Regions from separate parts of the Streptomyces sp. NPDC091272 genome, predicted to be linked through region 3. Evidence: riboswitches for the same ligand, from Rfam matches in the RefSeq annotation. Region 3 holds a riboswitch; each other region holds the start of a gene.
The links. Region 3 has a riboswitch for cyclic di-AMP ahead of ACIQM4_RS15230 (transglycosylase family protein). Riboswitches for the same ligand answer to the same signal wherever they lie in the genome.
Positions count from the first base shown of each region.

Region 1: linked by a shared signal. The riboswitch ahead of ACIQM4_RS12980 (M23 family metallopeptidase) and the one ahead of ACIQM4_RS15230 (transglycosylase family protein) in region 3 are both predicted to bind cyclic di-AMP.
Region 2: linked by a shared signal. The riboswitch ahead of ACIQM4_RS00420 (M23 family metallopeptidase) and the one ahead of ACIQM4_RS15230 (transglycosylase family protein) in region 3 are both predicted to bind cyclic di-AMP.
Region 4: linked by a shared signal. The riboswitch ahead of ACIQM4_RS03970 (peptidoglycan DD-metalloendopeptidase family protein) and the one ahead of ACIQM4_RS15230 (transglycosylase family protein) in region 3 are both predicted to bind cyclic di-AMP.

Region 1 covers NZ_JBIVVC010000003.1:801,167-808,293, forward strand. The annotation lists gene ACIQM4_RS12960 (DEAD/DEAH box helicase) at 21-2,468, shown strand; tRNA gene ACIQM4_RS12965 (tRNA-Lys) at 2,685-2,757, shown strand; tRNA gene ACIQM4_RS12970 (tRNA-Met) at 2,926-2,999, shown strand; gene ACIQM4_RS12975 (PP2C family protein-serine/threonine phosphatase) at 3,098-4,402, shown strand; cyclic di-AMP (ydaO/yuaA leader) riboswitch at 4,712-4,845, shown strand; gene ACIQM4_RS12980 (M23 family metallopeptidase) at 4,857-6,155, shown strand; gene ACIQM4_RS12985 (aldo/keto reductase) at 6,291-7,127, shown strand, end outside.
Region 2 covers NZ_JBIVVC010000001.1:108,582-115,708, forward strand. The annotation lists gene ACIQM4_RS00405 (DNA topoisomerase (ATP-hydrolyzing) subunit A) at 1-1,182, opposite strand, end outside; gene ACIQM4_RS00410 (M16 family metallopeptidase) at 1,433-2,809, shown strand; gene ACIQM4_RS00415 (M16 family metallopeptidase) at 2,836-4,203, shown strand; cyclic di-AMP (ydaO/yuaA leader) riboswitch at 4,495-4,663, shown strand; gene ACIQM4_RS00420 (M23 family metallopeptidase) at 4,677-5,471, shown strand; gene ACIQM4_RS00425 (GntR family transcriptional regulator) at 5,702-6,361, shown strand; gene ACIQM4_RS00430 (HPr family phosphocarrier protein) at 6,560-6,841, opposite strand; gene ACIQM4_RS00435 (GNAT family N-acetyltransferase) at 6,979-7,127, shown strand, end outside.
Region 3 covers NZ_JBIVVC010000004.1:476,769-483,895, reverse strand. The annotation lists gene eno (phosphopyruvate hydratase) at 1-1,190, opposite strand, end outside; gene ACIQM4_RS15230 (transglycosylase family protein) at 1,577-2,284, opposite strand; cyclic di-AMP (ydaO/yuaA leader) riboswitch at 2,287-2,483, opposite strand; gene ACIQM4_RS15225 (transglycosylase family protein) at 2,739-3,857, opposite strand; gene ACIQM4_RS15220 (cytochrome P450) at 3,975-5,246, opposite strand; gene ACIQM4_RS15215 (hypothetical protein) at 5,256-7,127, opposite strand, start outside.
Region 4 covers NZ_JBIVVC010000001.1:971,869-978,995, forward strand. The annotation lists gene ACIQM4_RS03950 (aspartate aminotransferase family protein) at 1-72, shown strand, start outside; gene ACIQM4_RS03955 (helix-turn-helix domain-containing protein) at 166-786, shown strand; gene ACIQM4_RS03960 (DUF6126 family protein) at 788-1,045, shown strand; gene ACIQM4_RS03965 (tyrosine-protein phosphatase) at 1,213-2,013, opposite strand; cyclic di-AMP (ydaO/yuaA leader) riboswitch at 2,325-2,533, shown strand; gene ACIQM4_RS03970 (peptidoglycan DD-metalloendopeptidase family protein) at 2,538-3,536, shown strand; gene ACIQM4_RS03975 (SGNH/GDSL hydrolase family protein) at 3,816-4,607, shown strand; gene ACIQM4_RS03980 (carbohydrate kinase family protein) at 4,630-5,520, opposite strand; gene ACIQM4_RS03985 (MBL fold metallo-hydrolase) at 5,784-6,992, shown strand.

The sequences.
Region 1 (7,127 bases), on a different contig from region 3:
CCGAGAGGTTTCGCATCCGCATGTCTGTTTCCAGTTCTGACCGCACCGCCATGCCCACCGAGGCCGCCGAGCAGCAGCTCGACGCCCCGGTCGAGGCTGTCGAAACGGTCACCGTCGACGTCGAGACCGTCGACACCACCGAGGTCGTCGAGGCCGCCACCGAGATCGTCGAGTCGGCGATCGTCGGGTCCTCCGACGCCGAGGTTGAGGCCAAGGTCGAGGCCGCCTCCGAGCCGGTCGCCGCCGAGGCCGCCGCCTCCGAGCCGGTCGCCGCACCCGAGGCCGCCGCCTCCGACGAGATCGCCGCCGACGACGTCGACGCCGAGCCCGTCCACACCGGCCCCACCTTCGCCGACCTGGGCCTGCCCGAGGGCATCGTCCGCAAGCTCGCCCAGAACGGCGTCACCGCCCCCTTCCCGATCCAGGCCGCGACCATCCCGGACGCCCTGGCCGGCAAGGACATCCTCGGCCGTGGCCGCACCGGCTCCGGCAAGACCCTCTCCTTCGGTCTGCCGACCCTGGCCACGCTGGCCGGCGGCACCACCGAGAAGAAGAAGCCCCGCGCGATCATCCTCACGCCGACCCGTGAGCTCGCGATGCAGGTGGCCGACGCCCTCCAGCCGTACGGCGACGTGCTCGGCCTGAAGATGAAGGTCGTCTGCGGCGGTACGTCCATGGGCAACCAGATCTACGCACTGGAGCGCGGTGTCGACGTCCTCGTCGCCACCCCGGGCCGCCTGCGCGACCTGCTGAACCGTGGCGCGGCCTCCCTGGAGAACGTCCAGATCGCCGTCCTCGACGAGGCCGACCAGATGTCGGACCTGGGCTTCCTGCCCGAGGTCACCGAGCTGCTCGACCAGATCCCCGGCGGCGGCCAGCGGATGCTCTTCTCCGCCACGATGGAGAACGAGATCTCCACCCTGGTCAAGCGCTACCTGACCAACCCCGTCACGCACGAGGTCGACAGCGCGCAGGGCAACGTCTCGACCATGACCCACCACGTCCTCGTCGTGAAGCCGAAGGACAAGGCGCCGGTCACGGCCGCGATCGCCGCCCGCAAGGGCCGCACGATCATCTTCGTCCGTACGCAGCTGGGCGCCGACCGTATCGCCGAGCAGCTCCAGGACTCGGGCGTCAAGGCCGACGCCCTGCACGGCGGCATGACCCAGGGCGCCCGTACCCGCGTCCTGGAAGACTTCAAGAAGGGCTACGTCAACGCCCTGGTCGCCACCGACGTCGCCGCCCGCGGCATCCACGTCGACGGCATCGACCTGGTCCTGAACGTGGACCCGGCCGGCGACCACAAGGACTACCTGCACCGCTCGGGCCGCACCGCCCGCGCCGGCAAGTCGGGCGTCGTGGTCTCCCTCTCCCTGCCGCACCAGCGCCGCCAGATCTTCCGGCTGATGGAGGACGCGGGCGTCGACGCCTCGCGCCACATCGTCGGCGGCTCGGGCGCGTTCGACCCGGAGGTCGCCGAGATCACCGGCGCCCGCTCGCTGACCGAGGTCCAGGCCGACTCCGCGACCAACTCGGCCAAGCAGGCCGAGCGTGAGGCCAAGGAGCTCGCCAAGGAGCTGGAGCGCATCCAGCGCCGCGCCACCGAGCTGCGCGAGGAGGCCGACCGCCTGGTCGCCCGCGCCGCCCGTGAGCGTGGCGAGGACCCGGAGGCAGCAGTGGCCGAGGCCGCAGCCGCCGCCGAGGCCGAGGCCCAGGAAGAGGCCCAGGCCGCTGCCGCCGCCGCTGCCAAGGCAGCGGAGGAGCAGCGCCAGCGCCGCGACGACCGGGGCAACTTCGAGCGCCGTGACGACCGTGGCGGCTACCGCGGCAACAACGACCGCGGCGGCGACCGCGGCGGGTTCCGTGGCGGCGACCGCCGTGACGACCGCGGCGGTGACCGTGGTGGCTTCCGCGGTGGCGACCGCAACGACCGTCCGTCCGGTGGCTACCGTGGCGGCGACCGCAACGACCGTCCCGCGTCGGGCGGCTTCCGTCGCGACGACCGTCCCTCCGGCGGTTTCCGCGGCAACGACCGTCGTGACGACCGCGGTGGCGACCGTGGCGGCTTCCGCCGCGACGACCGTCCGTCCGGTGGTTTCCGTGGCGGCGAGCGCAGCGGCAGCGACCGCCCGGCGGCCACCGGCTACCGCGGCAACGACCGCAACGACCGTCCGGCGTCCGGCGGCTTCCGTCGCGACGACCGCAGCGACCGTCCGGCCTCCGGCGGCTTCCGTCGTGACGACCGCGGCGACCGTCCCACCGGCGGCGGCTTCCGCTCCGGCGGCAGCGACCGTCCGTTCAACCGTGACCGTCGTGACGAGCGCCCCTCGGGCGGCTTCCGTGGCGGCGACCGTCCGTCCTCCGGCGGCGGCTTCCGCGGCGGTGACCACCGCGGCAGCTCCACCGGCACCGGCACCGGCTCCTTCGGCCGCCGCGACGACAAGCCCCGCTGGAAGCGCAACGGCTGATCCAGCCTGAACGTGCAGCACCGGAAAGGGCCCGCTCCCCAGGAGCGGGCCCTTTCCCGCACCCGCGCAGGCCCGCACGCCACGCCCTCACGGGGCCCACGCAGCACGACCGCACGGGGCACGCGGCACGCCCTCACGACGGCGCCGGCCAGGTTTCCGCGGATACCCGATCGGCTGTCACGGACGGGGCAGCTATGCTCTTGGGAGTCCTGCCGGGGGCCATTAGCTCAATTGGCAGAGCAGCGGACTTTTAATCCGTTGGTTGTCGGTTCGAGTCCGACATGGCCTACAGGACGAAGTGGCGGGCTCACGCCCGCGACGTGCGGGGGAGCGCCCCGGCCGGTTCACACCGGTCGGGGCGCTCCTTCGTTTGCGGGCGGGGCGGCTGGCGGGCGAGCGGTCCGTGGCCTGGGTGGTCGGCGGGGCTGTCCGGATGGCGTAGGGTTGTGTTTACCGACGCGGGGTGGAGCAGCTCGGTAGCTCGCTGGGCTCATAACCCAGAGGTCGCAGGTTCAAATCCTGTCCCCGCTACTGAAGAAGTAGTGCACACGGAAGGCCCGGAACTCGAAAGAGTTCCGGGCCTTCCGCGTTGGGTCGTCGTGGGTAGGGACCGGGCTTCCGTCCCCCACTTGGCCGATGCCGATTCGCCGTACGGCGCGGCTCCGGCCAGCCTGGGTGGGGAGCGGTACCGTCCGCACCCGGTGCGGACCTGGGCAGGAGAACTGACGGTGGTGGGGTACGGGCGGGAGAGCGGCGGCGCCGGAGCGAGGGGCTGGGCCGGGGGCCGGGGCGGCGCCGGTCCCGCGGGCGGCGGGCGTGGCAGGAAGACGCGGCGGTTCGTGCGGGCGCTGCCCGCGCTGATGATTGCGGGCGGTCTCCTCTACGACGCGCTCACGCCGTCCAACTTCACCTCCTCGCCGCTGTTCGCCGCGGCCCCCCTGGTGGCCGCACCCTTCTTCTCGCTGACCAACACCGCGCTGACCGCGTGTGCCTCCGTGCTCGCCGTGCTGGGGCTGCGGATCGCCAACGACGCGCTGACCACCGTGGTCGGCCTCACCGAGCTGCTGACCGTGCTGACGGTGTCCGTGCTCGCGATCCTGATCAACAGAGTGGTACGCAAGAGCGACCGGCAGCTGGCGTCGGCGCGGGTCATCGCGGAGGCGGCGCAGCGGGCCGTCGTGCCCACCCCGCCGGCCAGGATCGGCGGGCTGGAGGTGGCCGCCCGCTACAAGGCGGCCGAGGCTGACGCATTCATCGGGGGCGATCTGTTCGCCGTGCAGGACACCGCGTACGGGGTGCGGCTGGTCGTGGGGGATGTACGGGGCAAGGGGCTGGAGGCCGTCGAGGCGGTCGCGGTGGTGGTGGGCGCCTTCCGGGAGGTGGCCGAGACGGAGAGCTGTCTGGAGGGCGTCGCCCAGCGGCTGGAGCGGGCGCTGGCGCGCGAGGGGCGGCGCAGGGAAGGGCTGGACGCGCTGGAGGGGTTCACGACGGCGGTGCTCGCCGAGATTCCGCGCGGCGCCGGGATCGTACGGCTGGTGAACCGCGGGCACCCCGAGCCGTTGCTGCTGTACGCGGACGGTGCGCTGGACGTGCTGCAACCCACGGAGTTCGCGCTGCCGCTGGGGATGGGGGAGCTGGGGTCCTGGCCGGACCGGGCGCGGGAGTTCCGTTACCCCGAGGGTTCGACCCTTGTCTTCTACACTGACGGCCTCTCCGAGGCCCGGAACGCGGAAGGGGTCTTCTACGACCCGGCGGTCCGGCTGCGGCACTCGCTCTTTCCCGGGCCCGACGCCGTGCTGGACGCGCTGACCAGTGACGTGCGGGTGCACACGGGCGGCAAGCAGACGGACGACATGGCACTGCTCGCGGTGGGCCGCCCCGGGGTGGGGCAGTCGGAGCCGCGGCGGACCGTGGAGATCGTGAAGCGCCCTTGAGCGTCCGTGAGCGCTGGGTGGGTGCCGGTGTACACGGGGGCCACGGGTCGTTACCGGCTGTGCCGGTGGGGGAGCCCTCCGCGTAACAATTGACGATCTATCAGGTACGGAGGGTTTGCGGGTCGGGAACCGGGTGAAGCGAGGGGCTGCTGTGTCGTCCTGATTTGCTGTCATATCCAGCTGTATGCACCGGCCATGACCGCCTGCGCGGCGTTAACGATCACTTGGATCGGCTTGGAATTCCACTTGTGTGTCTATTAACGTTCGATAACGCAGCGCGGTCGTCCCAGCCGTCGTCAGAGACGGCGCCGTGCGCGTGCGCCGAATTCCATGTGGAAACCGGGGAACCACCAATTGGGGTGAATCGGGTCGAACCTGGCCCGTAGGAGACCTTCCTGCTCCGAACCCGTCAGCTAACCCGGTAGGCGAGAAGGAAGGAAAGGAGCGCGCCCCAGTGGCGTCCAACAGGCCTGCCCCCATACCCCCGGTCCCCGCTCTCTCGGCCCCCTCCGCGGCCCCCGCGTTCGCGGCCCCCGCTTTTTCGTACGAGGCGTACGGCGTCCCGAGCGACACGGACGGCCCGATGAGCGGCCCAGCCGACGGCTTCGCGAAGTTCGACGGACCGGCCGACGCGTTCGCTGCGGGTGACGGATTCTCCGGCGGGGACGCGTTCCCCGCCAAAGCTGCGTTCCCCGCGGGCTCCTTCGGTGCTCCCGCCGCCTCGGCCGAGGAGTGGAACCCCACCGAGGACTCTCTCGTTCCGGTCCGTGGCAAGCACCGCGTCGCCAAGCAGCGCGGCTCCCTGGCCCGTAGCTCCACGGTGCTCGGAGTCGGCGTCATCGCCGCCGTCGGCGCCGGCGGGATCGCCACCGCCCAGGAGAAGCCGGCCGTCTCCATCTCGCTGCCCGACCAGCTCACCGACTCCCTGGAGTCGCTCGCGGACTCGCTGCCGGACGCCGAGTCGCTGCCGGGCGTGGGGGCGCTGGTCCCGGATTCGGGGACCGGCGCCGACGTCGGGTCCGCCACGGCTTCGGTGACGGCCTCCGTTCCGGCCCCGGACCCGGCCGCTCCGGCTGCCGGGCAGACCCCCGGTGCGGGCGAGAGCCTGCGGGCCCGGATCCTCAACCAGGCCGAGCAGCAGCGGTCCGTCGCCGACGAGGCCGCGCACGAGGCCGCCCGTGAGCAGGCGGTCAAGGACGCCGAGGCCGAGGCCAAGAAGCAGCGGGCCCAGGCAGACGCCAAGGCGGAGAAGGCCGAACAGGCGAAGCGCGAGGCCGAGGCGAAGGCAGCGGCGAAGGCCAAGGCGGAGGCCGAGGCGAAGGCTGAGGCCGAGCGGCTCGCCAAGCTGGCCGCCAGCTACTCGCTGCCCACCTCCTCGTACACCCTCACCTCCACCTTCGGACAGTCCGGTTCGATGTGGTCCTCCGGGCACCACACCGGTCTCGACTTCGCCGCCCCGACGGGCACGCCCGCCAAGGCCGTGCACGGCGGGACGATCAAGTCCGCGGGCTACTCGGGCTCGTACGGCTACCGGATCGTGCTGGAACTCGATGACGGCACCGAGATCTGGTACTGCCACCTCTCGCAGATGAACGTCACGGCGGGCGGCGAGGTCTCGACCGGGCAGACCATCGGCAACGTCGGCGCCACCGGCAACGTCACCGGCCCGCATCTGCACCTTGAGGTGCACACGCCCGGCGGCGACGGCATCGACCCCGCAGCCTGGCTGCGCGGCAAGGGCCTGACGGTCTGAGGGACGTCCGGTCCGAGGGACCGGAGGTCCGAGCACCTGACGGTGTGGGGCCGACGGTCTGAGGGACCGGCGGCCCTTCGGAATCGATGGGTGATGCACGGAATAGCTCCGGCGGGCCGGGTGGTTGATCCAGTTATGACCTCTCACCTGCGCCCGCTGGGCAATTCCGGCCTCGATGTCTTCCCCCTCGCCCTCGGCGGCAACGTCTTCGGGTGGACCGCCGACCGTGACCGGTCCTTCGCCGTGCTCGACGCGTACACCGCGGGCGGCGGCAACTTCATCGACACCGCCGACTCCTACTCCGCCTGGGTCCCGGGCAACGAGGGCGGCGAGTCCGAGCGCGTCCTTGGCGACTGGCTGACGTCACGCGGCAACCGCGACGACGTCGTCATCGCCACGAAGGTCGGCGCCCACCCCTCGTACAAGGGGCTCTCCGCCGCCAACATCAAGGCCGCGGCCGACGAGTCGCTGCAGCGGCTGCGCACCGATCACATCGACCTCTACTACACCCACTTCGACGACCCCTCCGTGCCCGTCGAGGAGATCGTCGGCGCACTCGACCAGCTCGTCCGGGACGGCAAGGTGCGGGCCGTGGCCGCCTCCAACATCTCCCCCGACCGGCTGCGCGAGTCGCTGGACCTCGCCGAGCGTGAGGGACTGGCGAAGTACACCGCGCTCCAGCCGCACTACAACCTCGTCTCGCGCGACACCTACGAGGGCGAGCTCCAGGAGGTCGCCTCGCAGGCCGGTCTCGCGGCCGTGCCGTACTTCGCGCTCGCCTCGGGCTTCCTGACCGGCAAGTACCGTGCGGACGGCGGCGAGGTGCAGAGTGCGCGCGCCGAGGGCGCGGCCAAGCACCTGGAGACCGAGCGCGGCCGCAAGGTCCTCACCGCGCTCGACGAGGTGGCCGGGGCGCACGGCGCCGAGGTCGCGACCGTGGCACTGGCCTGGCTGGCCGCCCGGCCGACCGTG
Region 2 (7,127 bases), on a different contig from region 3:
GCCCTCGACCAGGTGCAGCCGGTCCCGGCGCTTGGTGCGGCGGAACTCGCTGCGTCGTCGTACGACCTCGAAGCGGTGGTCGAGGTAGACCTCAAGGAGCTCCTTGAGGCCGAGGGTGAGCGGCTGACCGTCCACCAGGGCCACGTTGTTGATGCCGAAGGACTCCTCCATCGGCGTCAGCTTGTAGAGCTGCTCCAGGACGGCCTCCGGCACGAAGCCGTTCTTGATCTCGATGACCAGGCGCAGGCCGTGCGACCGGTCGGTGAGGTCCTTGACGTCCGCGATGCCCTGGATCTTCTTCGCGCCGACCAGGTCCTTGATCTTCGCGATCACCTTCTCCGGGCCGACGGTGAAGGGCAGTTCGGTGACGACGAGCCCCTTGCGGCGCGCCGTGACGTTCTCCACGGCGACCGTGGCGCGGATCTTGAAGCTGCCGCGGCCCTTCTCGTACGCGTCCTTGATGCCGGTCAGGCCGACGATCCGGCCGCCGGTGGGCAGGTCGGGGCCGGGCACGAAACGCATGAGCGTGTCGAGGTCGGCGCCCGGGTGCTTGATCAGGTGGCGGGCGGCCGAGACGACCTCGCCGAGGTTGTGCGGCGGCATGTTGGTGGCCATGCCGACCGCGATCCCGGTGGCGCCGTTGACCAGCAGGTTCGGGTACGCGGCCGGCAGCGCGACGGGCTCGCGCTCCTTGCCGTCGTAGTTCGGGTTGAAGTCGACCGTGTTCTCGTCGATCGACTCCGTCATCAGCGATGTCGCGTCGGCCATCTTGCACTCGGTGTAACGCATCGCGGCCGGCGGGTCGTCGTTGCCGAGCGAGCCGAAGTTGCCGTGCCCGTCGACCAGCGGCAGCCGCATGGAGAACGGCTGCGCCATGCGGACCAGCGCGTCGTAGATGGACGCGTCGCCGTGCGGGTGCAGCTTGCCCATCACCTCGCCGACGACCCGGGCGCACTTGACGTACCCCCGGTCGGGGCGCAGGCCCATCTCGTTCATCTGGTAGACGATGCGGCGGTGCACCGGCTTCAGGCCGTCCCGCGCGTCCGGCAGGGCGCGCGAGTAGATCACCGAGTACGCGTACTCGAGGAAGGAGCCCTGCATCTCGTCGACGACGTCGACGTCGAGGATCTTCTCCTCGAACGCCTCGTCAGGCTGCGGGGTCTTCGTGCTGCGGCGGGCCATCGCGGCTGCGGCTCCTTCTCACTGTTCGACGGGCGGTTGCTGGGTTCGTGGTGCGGGACGCGAGGGTGGTGACGCGGACCATTGTGGACCGCCCCACCGACAACGCCGACCTCGACCCGTCCGTAGCGGATTCTGGGGCATCTCCGGGGAGACTGCCCGGAACGGGAACTTCGCGGACTGTCAGTGCGCTTGCATACAGTGGCAGGACCTAATTGCAGGACCTGATCCACACGCGATCGAAGGGACGTACATGCCCATGGGTCACACGGCCACAGCGCAGGCCGGCTCCGGCGGCCTGACAGCGACCGAGCACCGGCTTGCGAACGGTCTGCGGGTGATCCTCTCCGAGGACCACCTGACCCCGGTCGCCGCGGTCTGCCTCTGGTACGACGTCGGCTCCCGCCACGAGGTCAAGGGCCGTACGGGCCTTGCGCACCTCTTCGAGCACCTGATGTTCCAGGGCTCCGCCCAGGTGCACGGCAACGGGCACTTCGAGCTGGTGCAGGGCGCCGGCGGATCGCTCAACGGCACCACCAGCTTCGAGCGCACCAACTACTTCGAGACGATGCCCGCGCACCAGCTGGAGCTGGCGCTGTGGCTGGAAGCCGACCGGATGGGCTCGCTGCTCACCGCGCTCGACGACGAGTCCATGGAGAACCAGCGCGACGTCGTCAAGAACGAGCGCCGCCAGCGTTACGACAACGTGCCCTACGGCACCGCCTTCGAGAAGCTCACCGCCCTGATGTACCCCGAGGGCCACCCCTACCACCACACCCCGATCGGCTCGATGGCCGACCTGGACGCGGCCACGCTGGAAGACGCCCGCGCCTTCTTCCGTACGTACTACGCGCCCAACAACGCGGTGCTGTCCGTGGTCGGCGACATCGACCCCGAGGCGACGCTGGCCTGGGTCGAGAAGTACTTCGGCTCGATCCCCTCGCACGACGGCAAGCAGCCGCCGCGCGACGGCGCGCTGCCCGACGTCATCGGTGGCGAACTGCGCGAGGTCGTCGAGGAGGAGGTCCCGGCGCGTGCGCTGATGTCCGCCTACCGGCTGCCCAGCGACGGCACCCGCGAGGCGGACGCCGCCGACCTGGCGCTCACCATCCTCGGCGGCGGCGAGTCCTCCCGACTCCACAACCGACTGGTGCGACGCGATCAGACGGCCGTGGCGGCCGGCTTCGGACTGCTGCGCCTCTCCGGGGCCCCCTCGCTCGGCTGGCTGGACGTCAAGACGTCCGGCGGCGTCGAGATCCCGCAGGTCGAGGTGGCCGTCGACGAGGAGCTCGCGCGGTTCGCCGCCGAGGGCCCGACGGCCGAGGAGATGGAGCGCGCCCAGGCCCAGTTGGAGCGCGAGTGGCTGGACCGGCTGGGTACGGTCGCGGGCCGCGCCGACGAACTCTGCCGGTACGCCGTGCTGTTCGGCGACCCGCAGCTCGCCCTGACCGCGGTGGGACGCGTGCTGGAGGTGACGGCGGACGAGGTCAGGGCCGTCGCCGAGGCGCGTCTGCGCCCGGACAACCGCGCGTCCCTGGTGTACGAGCCGCTCGCGGCCGCCGCCGGGTCCGCCGACGGCACGGCCGCCGACGACGTACAGGAAGACCAGCACGAAGGGGCGGACCAGTGACGGAGACCGCAGCTGTGACCAGCGACATGCAGTTCCACCCGCAGCCGCAGGCGGGCCCCGCCACCCCGTGGGCCTTCCCGGCCCCCGACCGCGGCGCCCTGGCCAACGGCCTGACCGTGCTGCGCTGCGATCGCCCCGGCCAGAAGCTGGTCGCCGTCGAGGTCTTCCTCGCGGCGCCGCTGGAGGCGGAACCCAAGGGCCTGGACGGCGTGGCCACGATCATGTCGCGCGCCTTCACCGAGGGCACCGACAAGCACTCCGCCGAGGAGTTCGCCGCCGAGCTGGAGCGCTGCGGCGCCACCCTCGACGCGTTCGCCGACCACCCCGGTGTCCGGGTCTCCCTGGAGGTCCCGGTCTCCCGGCTGCCCAAGGCGCTCGGGCTGCTCGCCGACGCGCTGCGCGCCCCCGCGTTCGCGGACGCCGAGATCGAGCGCCTCGTACGCAACCGTCTCGACGAGCTCCCGCACGAGGCGGCCAACCCGTCCAGGCGGGCCGCCAAGCAGCTCTCCAAGGAGCTCTTCCCGGCGGACCTGCGGATGTCGCGGCCCCGCCAGGGCACCGAGGAGACGGTCAAGGCCATCGACTCCGCGGCCGTCCGCGCCTTCTACGAGGCGCACGTGCGGCCCGCCACCGCCACCGCCGTGGTGGTCGGCGACCTGACCGAGACCGACCTGGACGCCGTCCTGGCCGACACGCTGGGGGAGTGGACGGGCAACACCGCCGCCCCGCGCCCGGCGACGCCGGTGACCGCGGACGACACCGGCCGGGTGGTCATCGTGGACCGCCCCGGCGCGGTGCAGACCCAGCTGCTGATCGGCCGCATCGGCGCCGACCGGCACGACCGGGTCTGGCCCGCCCAGGTCCTCGGCACGTACTGCCTCGGCGGCACCCTCACCTCGCGACTGGACCGCGTCCTGCGCGAGGAGAAGGGTTACACCTACGGCGTCCGCGCGTTCGGCCAGGTGCTGCGCTCCACGGCGGAGGGCACGGGGGCCGCCATGCTGGCCATCAGCGGCTCCGTGGACACCGAGTCCACCGGTCCCGCCCTGGACGACCTCTGGAAGGTCCTGCGGACGCTCGCGGCCGAGGGCCTCACCGACGCCGAGCGTGACGTCGCCGTGCAGAACCTGGTGGGCGTCGCCCCGCTCAAGTACGAGACGGCCTCGGCCGTCGCGGCCACCCTGGCCGACCAGGTCGAGCAGCACCTGCCCGACGACTTCCAGGCGCAGCTGTACGCGAAGCTCGCCGCGACCGGCACCGTGGAGGCGACCGCGGCCGTGGTCAGCGCGTTCCCGGTGGACAAGCTGGTCACGGTTCTGGTCGGTGACGCCGCGCGGATCGCGGACGCCGTACGGGCACTGGACATCGGAGAGGTCACGGTCGTCACGGGCTGACCGGCCTACGGAGAACAGCCGGCGAAGACCGTTGAGGGTGATCGGTCGACGGCGCCCGGTTGACCGGATGACCGATCAAAGGTCAGCCGGTCAACCCGTACAAATCAGGACAAGAGGGGCCCCGGCGACCGGCAGGTCGTCGGGGTCCTCCCTTATGTCCGATTTATTGGAGAGGTTGCCTGTCTGCCGTGTGGGCTCCGTTACAAAAGGGGCTGTCTGTTTGGTGATTGAAAGAAGTGCCGCTTAGCGTCGGTCCGGCTGTCCGTCGAAGTGCGTCGCAACCGCGGCACCGGGCAGTCATCGCCGAGTCCCCGTCAGGCGCGAGCCTGGGGAGCCGGGGACCCACTCAGTCCCTGGGGTGAATCGGACGCCATCGCCCTCATCGGGCCGGTGGGGCCCGTAGGAGACCTTCCTGCTCCGAACCCGTCAGCTAACCCGGTAGGCGAGAAGGAAGGAAAGGAAACAGCCACTTCATGGCGTTCACCCGTGCCGCCGGGAAGCACCGGCGTCCCTCCGTGCTGTCGCGCAAGAGCGCAAAAATCGCCGGAGTCGCCGCCCTCACCACGACCGGTGTCATCGGAACGCTGGCCCCGCAGGCCATCGCCGCCGAGCACGACATGGCCGCGGAGGACACCGGCACCATCCGCGCCGTCGTCATGGAGAACTCCGTGACCGAGACCCTCACCGCCCAGGTCGAGGCCCAGGCCACCGCGCAGAAGCAGGCCTACGAGAAGGCCGAGGCCGAGCGCAAGGCCGAGGCGGAGCGCAAGGCCGAGGCCAAGCGCAAGGCGGAGGCCAAGGCCAAGAAGGAGCGCGAGGACCGCGAGCGCGCCGCCCGCGAGGCGGAGCGCAAGCGCCTCAACGCCTTCCGGCTGCCCGTCGCCGGCTCGTACGTCTCCACCGGCTACCAGTCCGGCGGTTCGCTGTGGTCCTCCGGGAGCCACTCGGGCGTCGACTTCCACGCCGCCTCCGGCACCTCCGTCGTCGCCGTCGGCGCCGGCACCGTCGTCGAGGCCGGCTGGGGCGGGGCGTACGGCAACAACATCGTGATCAAGATGAACGACGGCTCGTACACCCAGTACGGCCACCTCTCCTCGATCGGTGTCTCCGTCGGCCAGTCCGTCGCGTCCGGCGAGCAGATAGCCCTCTCCGGCTCCACGGGCAACTCCACGGGCCCGCACCTGCACTTCGAGGCCCGTACCTCGCCCGAGTACGGCTCGGACATCGACCCGGTCGCCTACCTGCGCGGCCACGGCGTCAGCGTCTGACCGAACCTGCCGCTCCCATCGGGAGCGGATTGTCCCGAAGGCCCCGGCTCCTCGTGAGCCGGGGCCTTCGGCATGCCCAGGCGTACGGAGGTTACTCAAGGGGGCGGAAGAAATCGCGTGCACCGACGGCACCGGAATTGTTTCCGTGACGTCATGACAACTCCGCCGTAATTCCCGTACGTTGCAATGCGGTTGACGAATTGCTTCGGCGGGCAGACGGAGGTCGGGTCATGCGCATTCCCGCGCATTCGGTGTGCAGGGCGATCCGCGACGACATCGTGTCCGGCGTCCTGCCACGGGGCAGCCGGCTCACCGAGGAAGTCCTGGCCCGCCGGTACGGCGTCTCGCGCGTCCCGGTCCGCGAGGCGCTGCGCACCCTCCAGGCCGAGGGCTTCGTGACCCTGCGCAGGCACGCGGGCGCCTGCGTCGCGGAGCCGACCGCGCAGGAGGCCGGGGACCTGCTGGAGATGCGTGCGCTGCTGGAGCCGCTGGGTGCGGCGCGTGCGGCTGTTCGGCGGACGGAGGCGCACCTCAAGGTGCTCCGCGGGCTGGTCAGGCTGGGGCAGGAGCGGGCCGGGCGGGCGGAGGGCGAGGACCTGGGAGCCCTCACCGGCTGGTTCCACGAGACTCTCGCCCAGGCGTCCGCCAGCCCCGGCCTCATCACCCTGCTGACCCAGTTGCAGCACAAGATCGCCTGGATGTACGTGGCGGAACGGGCGGCCCGTCCCGCCGAGACATGGGCGGAGCGCGGTGCGATCGTCGACGCGGTGGTTAGGCGCGACGCGGACCGGGCCAGGGCGCTGACCGCGCGGCACGCGGAACGGACGACGGCCTCGTACCGCATGAGGATTCCGCAACATGCCGTCAACGTGGCGGGCGGCCGGATTTAACAACAGGGCCGTATACAGGACTTCCGTACATTTCCGGGCACGCATACATCTTCGTAATCCACTTTCCCCAGGACGCAACCGCGCCCCCCACCCAATTCCCTGGGACAGCAAAGAAGCCGCGGCCCCCGAATTCTGGGTGCCGCGGCTTCCGCTGCAGAATTCGCCCGTACGGGCGCGGCCCAATGGGGCCCGAGAAGGTCAGACGGTCTCGGGGAGCTCGTCCAGGCCCTCGGCGACCAGCTTCGCGAGACGGTCCAGAGCCGCGTCCGCACCTTCGGCCTCGGAAGCGAGAACGATCTCCTCGCCGCCCTGCGCACCCAGGCCCAGCAGCGCCAGCATCGACGCGGCGTTGACCGGGTTGCCGCCCGCCTTGGCGATGGTGACGGGGACGCCGGTCGCCGTGACGGCGCGGACGAAGATGGAGGCGGGGCGGGCGTGCAGGCCCTCGGCCCAGCCGACGGTGACGCGGCGCTCAACCATGGTGTTGCCCTTCATGTTCTAACGGTTGTCTAGACCAGTCTCTCATGTGGTGCGGGCTGCTCTGCCCGGCAAAAGTCCCGCCGGACAGGACCAGACTGCCCCGCTCCCCGAGGGCCCGCGAGTCGTAGGCTGCCCCCATGGCCATGGCTGCGGACGGTGCGGATCAGGTGAAGCGGGACCAGGACCACGCCTACCCCGGCCACTGGGAGGCCGACGTCGTGCTCCGCGACGGCGGGACCGCGCGGATCCGGCCCATCACCACCGAGGACGCCGACCGTCTCGTCAG
Region 3 (7,127 bases):
CGGTCCGAGCGGGCCGGGGCGCCGGTCTTGATCTGTCCGCAGTTCACCGCGACCGCGAGGTCGGCGATGGTGACGTCCTCGGTCTCACCGCTGCGGTGGCTCATCATGCACTTGAAGCCGTTGCGCTGGGCCAGCTCGACGGCGTCCAGCGTCTCAGTGAGCGAGCCGATCTGGTTGACCTTGACGAGCAGGGCGTTCGCGGAGTTCTCCTCGATGCCGCGGGCCAGGCGCTCCGGGTTGGTGACGAAGAGGTCGTCGCCGACGATCTGGACCTTGGCGCCCAGCTTCTCGGTGAGGACCTGCCAGCCGGCCCAGTCGTCCTCGTACAGCGGGTCCTCGATGGAGACCATCGGGTACGCCGAGACGAGCTCCTCGTAGTACTCGGTCATCTCGGCTGCCGAGCGGGACGCGCCCTCGAACTCGTACTTGCCGTCCTTGTAGAACTCGGAGGCGGCGACGTCGAGGGCGAGCGCGATCTGCTCGCCGGGGATGTAACCGGCCTGCGTGATGGCCTCGACGATGAGGTCGAGCGCGGCGCGGTTGGACTCCAGGTTCGGGGCGAAGCCGCCCTCGTCGCCCAGGCCGGTGGACAGGCCCTTGGTCTTCAGCACCTTCTTGAGGGTGTGGTAGACCTCGGCGCCCCAGCGAAGGGCCTCGGAGAAGGACTCCGCGCCGATCGGAGCGATCATGAACTCCTGGATGTCGACGTTGGAGTCGGCGTGCGACCCACCGTTGAGGATGTTCATCATCGGGACGGGCAGCAGGTGCGCGTTCGGGCCGCCGAGGTAGCGGAACAGCGGCAGGTCCGAGGCCTCGGACGCGGCGTGCGCGACGGCGAGGGAGACACCCAGGATGGCGTTGGCGCCGAGGGAGCCCTTGTTCTCGGTGGCGTCGAGGTCGAACATCGCCTGGTCGATCAGGCGCTGCTCGGTCGCGTCGTAGCCGACGAGCTCCGGGCCGATCTGCTCGATGACGGCGAGGACGGCCTTCTCGACACCCTTGCCCATGTAACGGTTCGGGTCCCCGTCACGAAGCTCGATGGCTTCGAAGGCACCGGTCGAGGCGCCGGACGGAACAGCAGCACGACCGGTGCTGCCGTCGTCGAGGCCGACCTCGACCTCGACCGTGGGGTTGCCTCGGGAGTCCAGGATTTCCCGGGCTACGACGACGTCGATGGACGGCACGAGCATCTCCTTATGGGATGTGACGCTGAGGGGCGCGCCCGATGGACGGGCGCACGTGCAGGGTCGCTTTCGGCCTTGCGACATGAGCCTAACCGGCCCGGAGGCATCAACCGGCCGATCGACCGCCCGCTGGGACGAAAAGATGCCCGAATGCCTGTAATACAGGACGAACAGCCCAACGGCCGTCGCCATGTGTCACGGACCTCGTCACCATGCGTCGCACGGGACTCTGCACATATGAGGGGACGTGGACACAAAAGGGCCCCGGCCCGGCGCGTACTGGGGGGAAGTCGCGCCCGGCCGGGGTCCGGTGTGCGGGGCGGACGGGGGTGGGCCGTCCGCCCCACGGGGCGGGAACCGGGCGGGGGTGGGCCGCCGGGATCCCCGCGGGGTCAGCTCAGGTGGAGCTGCTGACCCGGGAAGATGAGGTCGGCGTCGGAGACGACGTCCTCATTCAGGTCCGCGATGTGCTGCCAGCCACCCTTGACGTGCTTGGCCTCGGCGATCTTCGAGAGGGTGTCGCCGGACTTGACCTTGTACTCGCCGTCACCCTTCTTGATCGGGCCGCCGGCCTTGGACTCGACCTTGGGCACCGAGCGGTGCTCGCTGCGGGAGGCGGCGGGCGCCTCGGAGCGCTGCTCCTGCTGGGGAGCCGACTCCTGCTTGGGAGCGGACTCCTGCTTCGGGGCGTCGTCGGAGCCGGTGCTGACGCCCGGGTCGACACCGTCGTTGCTGAGGTTGCCGGCGCCCGCGCAGGCCCAGGCACCCGGGCCCTGGATGTCGAGCAGCTTCTCGGCCGCCGCGATCTGCTGGCTCTTGGTGGCCTGGTCGGCGCGCGGCGCGTACTGGGTACCACCGGCGGCGGCCCAGGAGGAGTTGGTAAACTGCAGGCCACCGTAGTAGCCGTTGCCCGTGTTGATGGACCAGTTGCCGCCGGACTCGCACTGGGCGACAGCGTCCCAGGTGTCGACGGAGGCGGCGGAGGCCGACGAGGCCCCCATCAGCGGAGCGGCGACCGCGACGCCGGCGACACCCGCGAGAGTGACGACCCGGGTGGCCTTGGACGAACGGCGGTGCTTGCCCTTGCTGAAAAGCGACATGGAAATCCCCTCACCGACGCCTTCGAGGTGAGCTGTCGGGTTCGGGCTGTGAGTTCGCCCGGCCTCCGGTCCGGACCGCCGCATCGCTGCGTCGTTCCGTTTCGTCGGCTTCACCCCAAGCCGTTCCCACACGTCTCTCAACGTCCGGGCCCGGCACTTACCTTGGGTCCCCCGCTCCTGCCTACGGCGCTTACGCGACGACTGCTCCCGGGACCCGCCGGCAGGATTCGGCGTGACGGGCTCCGGTGCTCACCGGTGGCGAGCGAGGACGACCGTAATCACAGGTGTCCCCGATGTTCAAAGAGGCACATCGGGGACATTCGACCCCTACTTGCCCCCACTGCACTGTTGTTTACGCAGGTCAGAGGGGACACAACGGGACCATCGGGCAGGGACACGCCAGTTGGGGCAGAGAGACTCATGTCTCACTTGCGCAGAACCGGACATAAGGCCTCTAACTACCCGGGTTTACGGCCTGCTTCTCACTCAGATCGAGGCTCTGGCCAGGCTTGATGAGGTCGGGATCGTCGCCCACGGCCTTGCGGTTGGCCTCGTAGAGCGCCGGCCAGCCACCGGGCACCTCGGCCTCGTCGGCGATGTGCCAGAGGTTGTCGCCGGGCCGGACGGTGTAGTCGCCGGGCGCGGGCGCCTCGCCGCCCTTGTCGCCGCCACGGGAGGCATGACGACCCGTCTCCCGCTCCTCCCCCTCACCACTACCGGACGAATTGTCCGATACGGGCGCGGAGTTCTCGGGCGCCGGCCCGCCGCGGTGCTTGCCCTGGCCGGTGGCCGAGGGGTCGGTGGTGGCGGAGGCGTCGGGTGTCGCGGTCGCGTCCGGGGAGGCGGCACCGGAACCCTGTGCACCCGGGTCCTGCGTACCGGGCGTGGCGGTACCGGGCGTGGCTTCTGGCGTGGCGGTACCGGCGGGCGGCTGCGCGGCGCCGGGCCCGTCGCTGGGCCCGATGCTGGAGCCGGCCGCCGGCTCGGTGGGCTGCCCGCCCACGGGGGCGCCCGGGGTGGCAGTGGTGGCCCCGGCGTCGGCGTCACCACTCCTGTCCGCGCGCGGGGTGTCGCGATGGGCCGGCGCGCCGGGGTCCGGCTTCACGGAGCCCGCCGGGGGCGTGGCCGGCGCCTGGGTGTCCGTACCGGGGTCGGCGGCGTCCACACCGCCCGAACCGGAACCGGAACCGGAGCCGCCGCCGGGGGTGAGCCCGGAGACGACGGAACAGCTCGGCCAGGCCTTCGGGCCCTGGGCCGCGAACACCTTCTCGGCGATCTTGATCTGCTGCGAACGGCTGGCCAGGTCGGGCCGCGGGGCGTACGCACCGCCACCGAACCGGTCCCACTGCTCCTGGGAGAACTGGAGCCCGCCGTAATAGCCGTTGCCGAGGTCGGCACTCCACATGCCACCGCTCTCGCACTCAGCGACCCGGTCCCACGTGTTCGACTCGACCGCACCGGCGCTGGTGGCGCCCAGGAGCGGAATCGCGAGTGCGGATCCGGTCACCCCGGCCGCGACGACGAGAGCGGGTGCCTGACGCGGGCGGCGGTGTTTACCGTTCCCGGAGCGCATGCGGTTGCCTTTCAGCTGACGGTGACCGGGCCTCAGGTCGTAACTGCCGGGTCGCCCGTGAACGTAGCCGCAGTCGAACACCCGTCACAAGTCGGTGCAGTGCAGATCACGCGAAGGTCACATCACTGATGAGCCGTCAGTCACCGGCACCGGTACGGCTTCCCCGAACTCGACCGGCAAGGTGCGCAGTCCACGCATGATGAGCCCGCCACGCCACCGCAAATCGGCAGGATCTCCCGCGAGTTCCAGGTCAGGAAGCCGGGTCAGCAGGGTCGCGAGCGCGGTCCTCGCCTCAAGCCGGGCCAGCGGCGCACCGAGGCAGTAGTGGATGCCGTGCCCGTAGCCCAGGTGCTGGTTGTCCCGACGGCTGAGATCGAGGGTGTCCGGATCGTGGAACCGCTCGGGGTCCCGGTCGGCCGCCGCGAGCACGACGAGCACGGGGTCACCGACGGCGATGTCCGCACCCCCCAGGGTCAGCTCCTCGGTGGCGTACCGCCAGGTGGCGAGCTCGACCGGGCCGTCGTAGCGCAGGAGTTCCTCGACACCGGTGGCGAGCAGGGAATCGTCGCCCTCGGCGAGGGCCTGCTGGAGACGGGCCCGCTGGCCGGGGTTGCGCAGGAGCGCGTAGACCCCGTTGCCGATCAGATTGACGGTGGTTTCGAAACCCGCGAACAGCAGGATGAAGGCCATCGCCGCTGCCTCGTTCTCCGTGAGGTGCTCGCCGTGGTCGCCGGCCCGGATCAGGTTGGAGATGAGGTCGTTGCCCAGATCCTCGCGCTTGCGGTGGATCAGCTCCGCGAGGTAGGCCCGCATCTTCTTGACGGAGCGTGCCACTCCGCCGCGCGGCCCGCCGCCGTGCCGGATCATCATGCCGGCCCAGTCGCGGAAGTCGTCCTGGTCCTCGCGCGGCACACCGAGCAGTTCGCAGATCGCGTAGATGGGGAGCGGGAAGGCGAACTCGTGGATGAGGTCCGCGCTCCCCCGCCCGTCGAAGCCGTCGATCAGCCGGTCGGTCAGCTCCTGCACGCGCGGCGCGAACTCGGCGACCGTACGGGGCGTGAACGCCTTGGACACCAGCCGCCGCAGCCGGGTGTGGTCCGGCGGGTCGATGTTCAGCAGATGCGTCATCAGGTCGGCACTGCGCTCGCCCGGGATGCCGGTCTTGCCCTTGGCGTGCGAGGACCCGGCGTGGTTCGCCGGATTCTTGCTGAGCCGCTGGTCGGCGAGGGCCTGCTTGGCGTCCCCGTACCGGGTGACGAGCCAGGCCTCGACACCGCTGGGCAGCGTGGTGCGGTGCACGGGGGCGTGCTCCCGGAGCCAGGCGTAGGCGGGGTAGGGATCGGTGGCGAACTCCCAGGTGAAGAGTTCGGGGGCGCGGGAATCGGTCACGCTGTGACGTTAACCGGAGCCCGGGGCGGAGGTGGGACCGCGGTCCTCGGGCGGGGAGGCGCTGTTGCGCAGGTACCAGGCGGGCGGCGCGTAGTCGATATGGAACTCGACCGGGTCGGGTGCCTGCGGGTACCAGGCTGGCGGGGCGTGGCCGAGGTCGATGCGGAAGCCGTCCGCGCCGGGGACGGGATCTTCCGTCGCCTCCCCCGCCGGTCCTCCCGGAGGCTCGGCGGAGGGCGGCTGGGGCTGCTCCGTACCGTCACTCTCCGTCGCGGCGGCGACGCCGAGCCAGCGGTCGGACCAGTCGCGGAGGAAGCCGCCGAGGGCGCGGGCGGACGGGAGGTGTCCCGCGGTGGCCGCGGTCTCCAGGTACTTGATCGCCTCCTGCTCGCTGCCGGGCGACTCGGTGAGCAGTACGCCCAGCTCGGCCGCGGCCTCGATGCTTCCGGCGTCGGCCGCCCTGCGGTACCAGGCGAGGGCCTCGGTGCGCTCGGGGACCGCGCGGCCGAGTCGCACCATGGCAGACGTCTCGCCGGCCTCCGCGCGGGGCCGCAGTGTCTCGCAGTAGGCCCGCGTCAGGGCCTCGCTGTCGACGTCGGGGTCGTCCCGCGTCTCGTGCCGGACCCGGTCCCACACCTCGTGGAGGACCGGCCACTCGCCCGCCACCACCGCCCCGTGCGCCTTCCATGAACCCTGCCGCCGGCCCCTGACGAGCAGGCCGAACCCCGGGATGGAGAAGCGCTCCGCGCCCGCCCAGGCGAAGGCCTCCCCGTACGACTCGCCCGCCGGGCCCTCTGACCCGGCAGCGTGACCCTCACTCAGCCGTGCCAACAGGCTCTCCGAGACCGGGCCTTCCACCCCGCACATGGCCAGGTCGACGGCGGCGCGGACCAGCAGGCACCCTCGCGGGTGGGCGGTCCGGGCGCCGGGGTGGTGCCACTCGTCGCGCAGCAGGTGGCCGAAGGCGAAGTGGGCGGCGACCTGGGCGCGGTCCCCGTGCTCGTGGACCTCGGCGACGCGGCCGTCCGCGACGAACGACGCCAGTCCCGCGAACTCCTTCTCGCTCCATCCTCGTTCGAGGGGAACGGTGTGCGCGGCCGCCAGGACGCGTTCGGTGCGCCGGGCGTGGTGGGCGTCGGGGTCCATCGTGGCGAGAACCACCACACCCAGGTGGGCCAGGCGGCCCAGCAGACCGGGGGTGAGACCGCCGTTGCCGAGATGGCCCGTGAGGTCGTCGAGCCACAGCACGTGCGCGCCGGACTCGTACTTCAGGTCGGCGGGAAGCGTCCGCAGGTCGGTCCCGGGTTCAGGTGCGTACAGCTGGTGGCCGTCCATCTGCCGCACCGCGTTCCAGGCGGTGTGCGAGGCGCCGGAGAGCGGCTTGGCGAGGAGGACGACCAGGCCGGACCGTGCCAGCCGGGCAGCGAGGACGCGGTCGACGTCCCGTTCGACGTACGGCGGTACGTCGGGAAGGCCGACGACTCGGCGGGTGGGGCGTACACCGAACTCCACCGGGCCCACCTGCCCGACGGGCCGCCGGTCGTACGTGGCCGGCGGGGCGTGATGGACGGACTGGAAGCCGATGACCTGCCCGTTGACGGTGTTGCCCGTGAGGTCGACGTTGTCGCCGGTGACATGGCTCTGCACGGTGGCGGAGGGGACGGACCGGATCACGGCCCCGGCGTCGGCGCCGACGCCGAAGGAGCGGGGCAAGGCGCCCCCGTCCCACGCCCGGTCGAGGCAGGCCTCCGCGATGTCCCGCCGCACCCGGGCGGAACCCTCGGGATCCGCCGCCGCGAGGTCCTGCAACCAGGAGTACCACTCGTCCACGGGGGCCTGCGGCCCCGCGGGCATGCGGTCGGCCACGTGCGGCCCGTACGC
Region 4 (7,127 bases), on a different contig from region 3:
GCGCACAGCGGAGGCGGCCTGATGTGGGACTTCGGCAGGACGCTGGTGAAGCAGGCGGTTGCGAACCGCTAGCAGACGGGGCGCGGGCGCGAGGCCGATTGATGTGTTTTTGCCTCTGAGGCAAGAAGTTTGCCTCGGGGGTAAACCATCTGCGTCAATGGACGCATGACGCCACGCCTGGAAGACGCGGCCGACGGCTCGGGCAATTCTCCGGACGAGCTGCCTGCGGTCGCTCCCCACCTGCGCGAACTCCGTCGCCGCAGCGGCCTCACGCTGGAGGCCGCGGCCCGGCGGGCCGGGCTCTCGCCCGCGCACCTGTCCCGGCTGGAGACCGGCAGACGCCAGCCTTCGCTGCCGATGCTGCTGGCGCTCGCCCGTGTCTACGGTACGACCGTCTCGGCCCTGCTGGGCGAGAGCCCCGGTGACCGGGACGCCGTACTGCGCGCCGGAGACATGACCGCCGTCGAGGCCGACGGCTGGACCTACCGGCAGGCGGGGGGCCCCGGGCGGGCCATGCAGACGCTGCGCGTGCACGTGCCGCACGCCGCGCAGAGCGATCTGGTGCGCGTACACCCGGGGGAGGAGTGGCTGTACGTCCTCGAAGGGCGGCTGCGGCTCGTCCTGGGAGAGAGCGTCCACCTCCTGGACGAGGGGGACAGCGCCCACTTCGACTCGCTCACCCCGCACCGGATCACCGCGGTGACGTCGGCCGGTGCCGAACTGCTGTTCGTACACACACTGATGCAGAGCGCCGCCGCCGGGCTCTGCCTGCCCCAGGAGTCATGAGATGCCGGAGCTCAGCGAGTCCCAGACCGCCGCGATGGCCGCGATCGCGCGGGCCGCACAGGAGGCGGCCCGCGACGAGAGGCACGACGCCGGCCGCAAGGCCGACTGGAACGACGGGGCGGGCCGGCCCGGTGTGCTCGGTTTCGTCGAGGACCGGGCGCCGCGCGGGCTGGTGCTGCGGGTCTTCCTGTACGTCGCGGTGGGCCACGTCTTCGCGGCCTTCGTCTATCTGCTGTTCACCCTCGGGGGCAAGGGCTGAGGCGGTTCGGACGGCGGCCGGGGCCGCTCGGCGCCGTGCCCCGGCAGGGCGGGGCGAGGCCGCTTGCCGCCGTGTCCCGGCGGGGCGGGGGCGAGTTGTGTTCCGGAGGGCCGGGGGCGGGTCGTGTCCCGGGCAGGGCGGGGCGGGTCGTGTTCCGGAGGGGCGGGCTATGCGGTGAGCCGCTCGCGCAGTGCCTCGCGGGTCTGCGGCGTGAGCTTCAGGCCCTGCGTCAGGTAGGTCTCGGTGTCGCCCCACGTGTCCGCGATGGCGGCGAAGGCCGCCTCCAGGTAGTCGGCGCGGGCGTCGAAGAGCGGTGCGAGCAGAACCATCACCTCCTCGTTCGTCGCCTCCGGGGAGCTGCTGCTGCGGCGCACCTTGTAGCGGCGGTGCGGGTCGTTCGACTTGACGTAGTCCGCGACTATCGCCTCCCGCTCGACGCCGACCGCCAGGAGGGTCACCACGACCGCCAGGCCCGCCCGGTCCTTGCCGGCCGCACAGTGCATCAGGGCGGGCACGCTGTCCTCGGCGAGGGCGTGCAGGACCCGGCTGTGGTCCGCCGTGCGGTCCAGGATCATCCGCCGGTACGAACCGCTCATGCGGGCGGCGGCCTTGCCGTCGTCGAGGATCTCGCGCAGCTGGTCGATGTTGCCGTCACGCACCATCCGCCAGAACTCGGCGCCGTCCGCCGGGTCGCTGAGCGGGATGTTCACGTTCCGCACCCCGGCGAGCTCGATGTCGGGCCCCTCCATCGCCTGGTCCGCGGCATTGCGGAAGTCGAAGACGGTGTGAAGCCCCAGTGAACGCAGGAACGCCGCGTCCTCGGCGGTGGCGTGCGCCAGGTGGCCGCTGCGGAAGAGCCGTCCGTGCCGCACCGTGCGACCGTCCTCGGTCGGCAGGCCGCCCACGTCCCGGCAGTTCCGTACTCCTGCCAGGTCGGGCTCGGCCGACGGCGATACCTGCTGCGTCACGAGTGCTCCTCACACGGTCGTACGCCGGCCCGGAGAGTGCCGACGGCGGCACGGACAGACGATACGACATGACCCGCCGAAATAGGTGCCTTAGGCACCCAAGTTGCCCCGGTACGGGGCGGAGTGAGCAGAATCATACGGAGCGGTGGCCCTGGTCCCACGGGCCGTCAAATGGCAGGCCAGGGGCGGCTGATGACGGCAGTGACGGAAATGGATCACAGGGAGAGCCGTGAAGAAGGAGTGCCGAGGGAAAGGAGAAGAAGAGAACGGCTTGTTCGGAAGGTCCGCACTCGCTTACGGTCACCGTCAATCCGGGTGGACCGCCGAATCCTGCCACCGCTCGGAATCCGCACCCATGACTTCTTCGTGTGGCAGGAGCGGGGGACCCAGGTAGTACGCCGGAACCGGAAGCGCTCGTCCGCCGGTCCGGCTCGGGGTGAAGCCGTACTCCTCAGGGAGTGCGGCCGGGCATCTCCAGCCCGAACCCGACAGCTCACCTCGCAGGCGCCGGAGAGGAATCCGTCATGCCTGCAAAGGGTAAGCACCGCCGCCCCAAGTCCAGCTCCACGCTCACCCGTGGCTTCGTCGCCGCGGGTACGGGCGGCGCCGCACTGGCGCTCCCGCTGATCGGAGCCACCGGCGCGCACGCGGCCGACAAGGGCGCCGCTCCCGTCGCCCAGCCGCAGAAGGCACTGCTCAAGCAGCTGCCCCAGCAGCGGACGGCCCACCTCCCGGCCGCCGCGCCGCAGGCCGACGCCAAGAAGACCGGCAACCGCACGTACTCCGTGGTCACCGGCGACAACCTGTCGAAGATCGCCGCGGCGGAGAGCGTGCGCGGCGGCTGGCAGAAGCTGTACACGGACAACGAGTCGGTCGTCGGCGAGGACCCGTCGCTGATCCTTCCCGGCATGAAGCTCACCCTCGGTGGCAAGGCGCCCGCGGGGTCGGGTGACTCCCGCGACGCCGCGCACGGGACGAAGGCCACGGCGCCCGCGCCGCGCCAGCAGGCCGAGCGCACCGAGAAGCGCGTCGAGCAGCGCACGGAGCAGCGCACCGAGAAGCGGACCGAGGAGCGCAAGCAGAGTTCCGCTCCCGTCGAGCGCAAGCAGAGCTCCGGTTCCGGCTTCACCGCGCCCGTCCAGGCCGGCGTCTCCACCCCGTACCGCGCCTTCGGCGGCAGCTGGTCCAGCGGTTACCACACCGGTGTCGACTTCCGCGCCTCCTCGGGCACCCCGGTCCAGGCCGTCGGTGCGGGCACCGTCGTCTCCGCGGGCTGGGGCGGCGCGTACGGCAACGAGATCGTCATCCAGCACTCCGACGGCCGCTACTCGCAGTACGGACACCTGTCCGCGCTGAACGTCCGCTCCGGTCAGAGCGTCTCCGGCGGCCAGCAGATCGGCTACTCCGGCTCGACCGGCAATTCCACCGGACCGCACCTGCACTTCGAGATCCGCACCGGTCCCGGCTACGGCTCGGACGTCGACCCGCTGGCCTACCTGCGCGGCCACGGCGTGTCGCTCTGACCGCACGCCCACGGGCGGCCCCGGGCCGCCCCGCGTAAGTGCGTCCCCCCACCACCGGCCCGTCCGGCGCACGCACGCCCCCCTCGCCCCCGTACCGTCCCCCGGTGCGGGGGCGAGGTCCGTCCGCGTACCGTCCCCGGGTGCGGGGCGAGGTCCGTCCGCGCGGTGCGGATCATGTATTCCGAGTTGAATGAATCTTGACCGGTGGCATATCTCACCCACCGTCAACCCCTCCCTACGGTGGCGTAGGTCACTTGCCGAAGTGGAGGATGTGTCGACGTGGCAGACGATTCGAGATCATTCAACGCAGGCACCATCGGGTCGTACGCGGCGATCGGGGACAGCTTCACCGAAGGGGTCGGCGACCCCGGTCCCGGCGGCGCGTTCACCGGCTGGGCCGACCGGCTGGCCGTCCTCCTCGACGACCGGGTACCCGAGCACACCTTCCGTTACGCGAACCTCGCCGTCCGCGGCAAGCTCCTCGACCAGATCGTGGCCGAGCAGGTCCCGCGGGCCAGGCAGCTGGCCCCCGACCTGGTCAGCTTCTGCGCGGGCGGCAACGACATCATCCGGCCGGGCAGCGACCCCGACGACGTCGCCGAGCGGTTCGAGAAGGCCGTCGCCGACCTGACCTCGGCCGTCGGCACGGTCATGGTCACCACCGGGTTCGACACCCGCGGCGTCCCCGTACTGCGCCACATGCGTGGCAAGGCCGCCATCTACTCGGCGCACGTACGCTCCATCGCGGACCGCTACGGCTGCCCGGTCCTGGACCTGTGGTCGCTGCGGTCCGTGCAGGACCGGCGCGCCTGGGACTCCGACCGGTTGCACCTGTCGGCCGAGGGGCACACCCGGGTGGCGCTGCGGGCCGGTCAGGTACTCGGCCTGGACATCCCGGCCGACCCCGACCAGCCGTGGCCGCCTATGGCGCCGCGCCGCAGGGTCGAGGCGCGCCGGGACAACATCGACTGGGCCCGCGAGCACCTGGTGCCGTGGATCGGCCGAAGGCTGCGCGGCGAGAGCTCCGGCGACCACGTGGCGGCCAAGCGGCCCGACCTGCTGCCGCTCTGACGGCGGTTCCGGCCTGCCGTGCTCAGGCCGACGGGTCGCCTGCCCCCGCGAGCAGTTCGTCCTCGCAGATCAGGGACGTGTTGCCCGCGACCGTGCAGGCGTACGCACCGGCCAGCGCGCCGAGCCTGGCGCACTCCTCAAGGCTGCGTCCGGCCAGGCGCCCGTACAGGAATCCGGAGACATAGGCGTCGCCGGCGCCGTTGGAGTCCACCACAGGTCCGGGCGGGACACTCGCGGGCACCGGCCGCGGGGTGCTGCCGCCGTCACGGGTCAGCAGGTACGAACCGCCCGCACCCGCGGTCGCCACGACCGCCTCGGCCCGGCCCTCGCGAAGGATCTCCCGCATCACGTCGCCGATCCGCGTCCCCGCCCCGGCCGCGCTCAGGAACACCAGGTCGGCGCGGAGCGCGAAGGCGCGGTGGTGCTCGGCGAGCCCGTCCCAGTCGTGCAGGTCGGTGGAGAGCGGCACCTGCCGCGCCACCAGGTCGTCCAGGAGGTGGCGGGCAAACCCCATGATCGTGACGTGCACGTGCCGGGCGCGGCGCACGTGCGGCAGGACGAAGTCGGCGGGCATCCGCAGATCCGATGGGTCGCGGGCGTCGTAGAACGACATCCGCCGGCCCGACGCGTCCACCAGGTTCACGGCGCGACGGGTGCCCGCTGGCGAGATCAGCGGCTCGAAGTCCACGCCCCCCTTCGCCAGCCGCTCCCTGACCTGGCCGCCGATCCAGTCGTCGCCGATGACGTCCAGGAACTTCACGCCGAGCCCCAGCGCCTGGCAGCCGAGCGCCACGTTGCCGCCGGTGTGCCCCGGCCACTCGCTGATGGGGGCCACCCCGACCGAGTCCGCGAGGGGTACCGGCAGCGAGTCCACGCGCACCACTGTGTCGACCCCGCTGCCGCCGATCACCAGCACGTCGTACGGACTCTCCCCGGCAGCGCTCCCCCCGGACGCGCCCTCCTCGGCCGGACCGTCCTGCTGCTGCCCCTGCTGCCCCTGCTGCGACACCGCGTTCCCCTCTCCGTGCCACGAATCCCCCGACGCGCCTCAGTATGCGGTCTGCTCCTCTCTCCCGGTATGCGCCTCGTAGTGTGCGGCGTCCCGTAACGGCCCCGTTCCCGCGCTGTCGGACGCGGTGCCCATAATGGAAGGAAGCCGATCCCTTTGGAGGTGCCGTGACCAGTGCGGATTCCCCGCAGAAGCCGTTGCGCGAGAAGCTGCGCGGGCTGAGGACCGCGGCGTTCGGAGCCGACCCGGCGGGGGAGCGCATGGCGCGCATCCGCCGTTCGCCCAACTTCGCCGACGGCGTCTTCCAGAACCCCGAGGGCACCCGGGCCGCCAGGCCCTCGCCCAAATCCACGTCCGGTCTCATGAAGACGTACTTCCGCAAGGAGGAGCGCGTACTGCGCGCCCCCGCCGGAACCGTCCCGGTGTACCCGACGACGCTCGCCGACATCGCCGACCCGCCCCCGTCAGGACTGCGGCTGACCTGGATGGGCCACTCCACCGTGCTCGCCGAGATCGACGGCCGGCGGGTGCTGTTCGACCCGGTCTGGGGCGAGCGCTGCTCACCGTTCAACTTCGCGGGCCCCAAGCGGCTGCACCCCGTGCCGGTCCCGCTCGCCTCCCTCGGGGAGGTCGATGTCGTCGTCATCTCGCACGACCACTACGACCACCTCGACATGCCGACGATCCGCGCCCTCAAGGCGACCGGCGCGGTCTTCGCCGTCCCCCTGGGCGTCGGCGCGCACCTGGAGCACTGGGGCGTCCCGCCCGAGCGCATCCACGAGCTCGACTGGAACGAGAGCACGGAGGTCGCCGGCATCAGCCTCACCGCGACCCCGGCCCGGCACTTCTGCGGCCGCGGCCTGCGCAACCAGCAGCACACCCTCTGGGCCTCCTGGGCCGTCGCGGGGCCCGAGCACCGGATCTACCACAGCGGGGACACCGGGTACTTCGAGGGCTTCAAGGACATCGGTGCCGCGCACGGCCCGTTCGACGCGACGATGATCCAGATCGGCGCGTACAGCCCGCACTGGCCGGACATCCACATGACCCCCGAAGAGGGCATGCGCGCCCACCTCGACCTCCAGGGCGGCAGCCCGAGCGGCGTCATGCTGCCGATCCACTGGGGCACCTTCAACCTCGCCCCGCACCCGTGGGACGAGCCCGCGGAGGGCACCGTGGCCGCCGCAGCCGGGGCCGGGGCGCGGATCGCCGTGCCGTGCCCGGGGGAGCCCTTCGAACCCACGTCGGACTCGGTGCCCTCGTCGCCCTGGTGGCGAGCCGTCGCCGCGCCCGGCCCGGGGGAGCGGGCGCCCGAGGCCGTGCGGCCCGTGACGTCCGCCGTCGTCGCGCAGAAGGAGACCGCCGCGTCCGCGTGAGTGGAAACTGCCCCGTCCGCGTGAGACGAGACCGCCGCGTCCGCGTGGGTCCGAGCGTGAGACCGAGGCGTTCCCGGCGCGTTTCCCGGTGAACCGGCCGCCCCCATATCGGGGGCGGCCGGTTTCGTCCGTGCG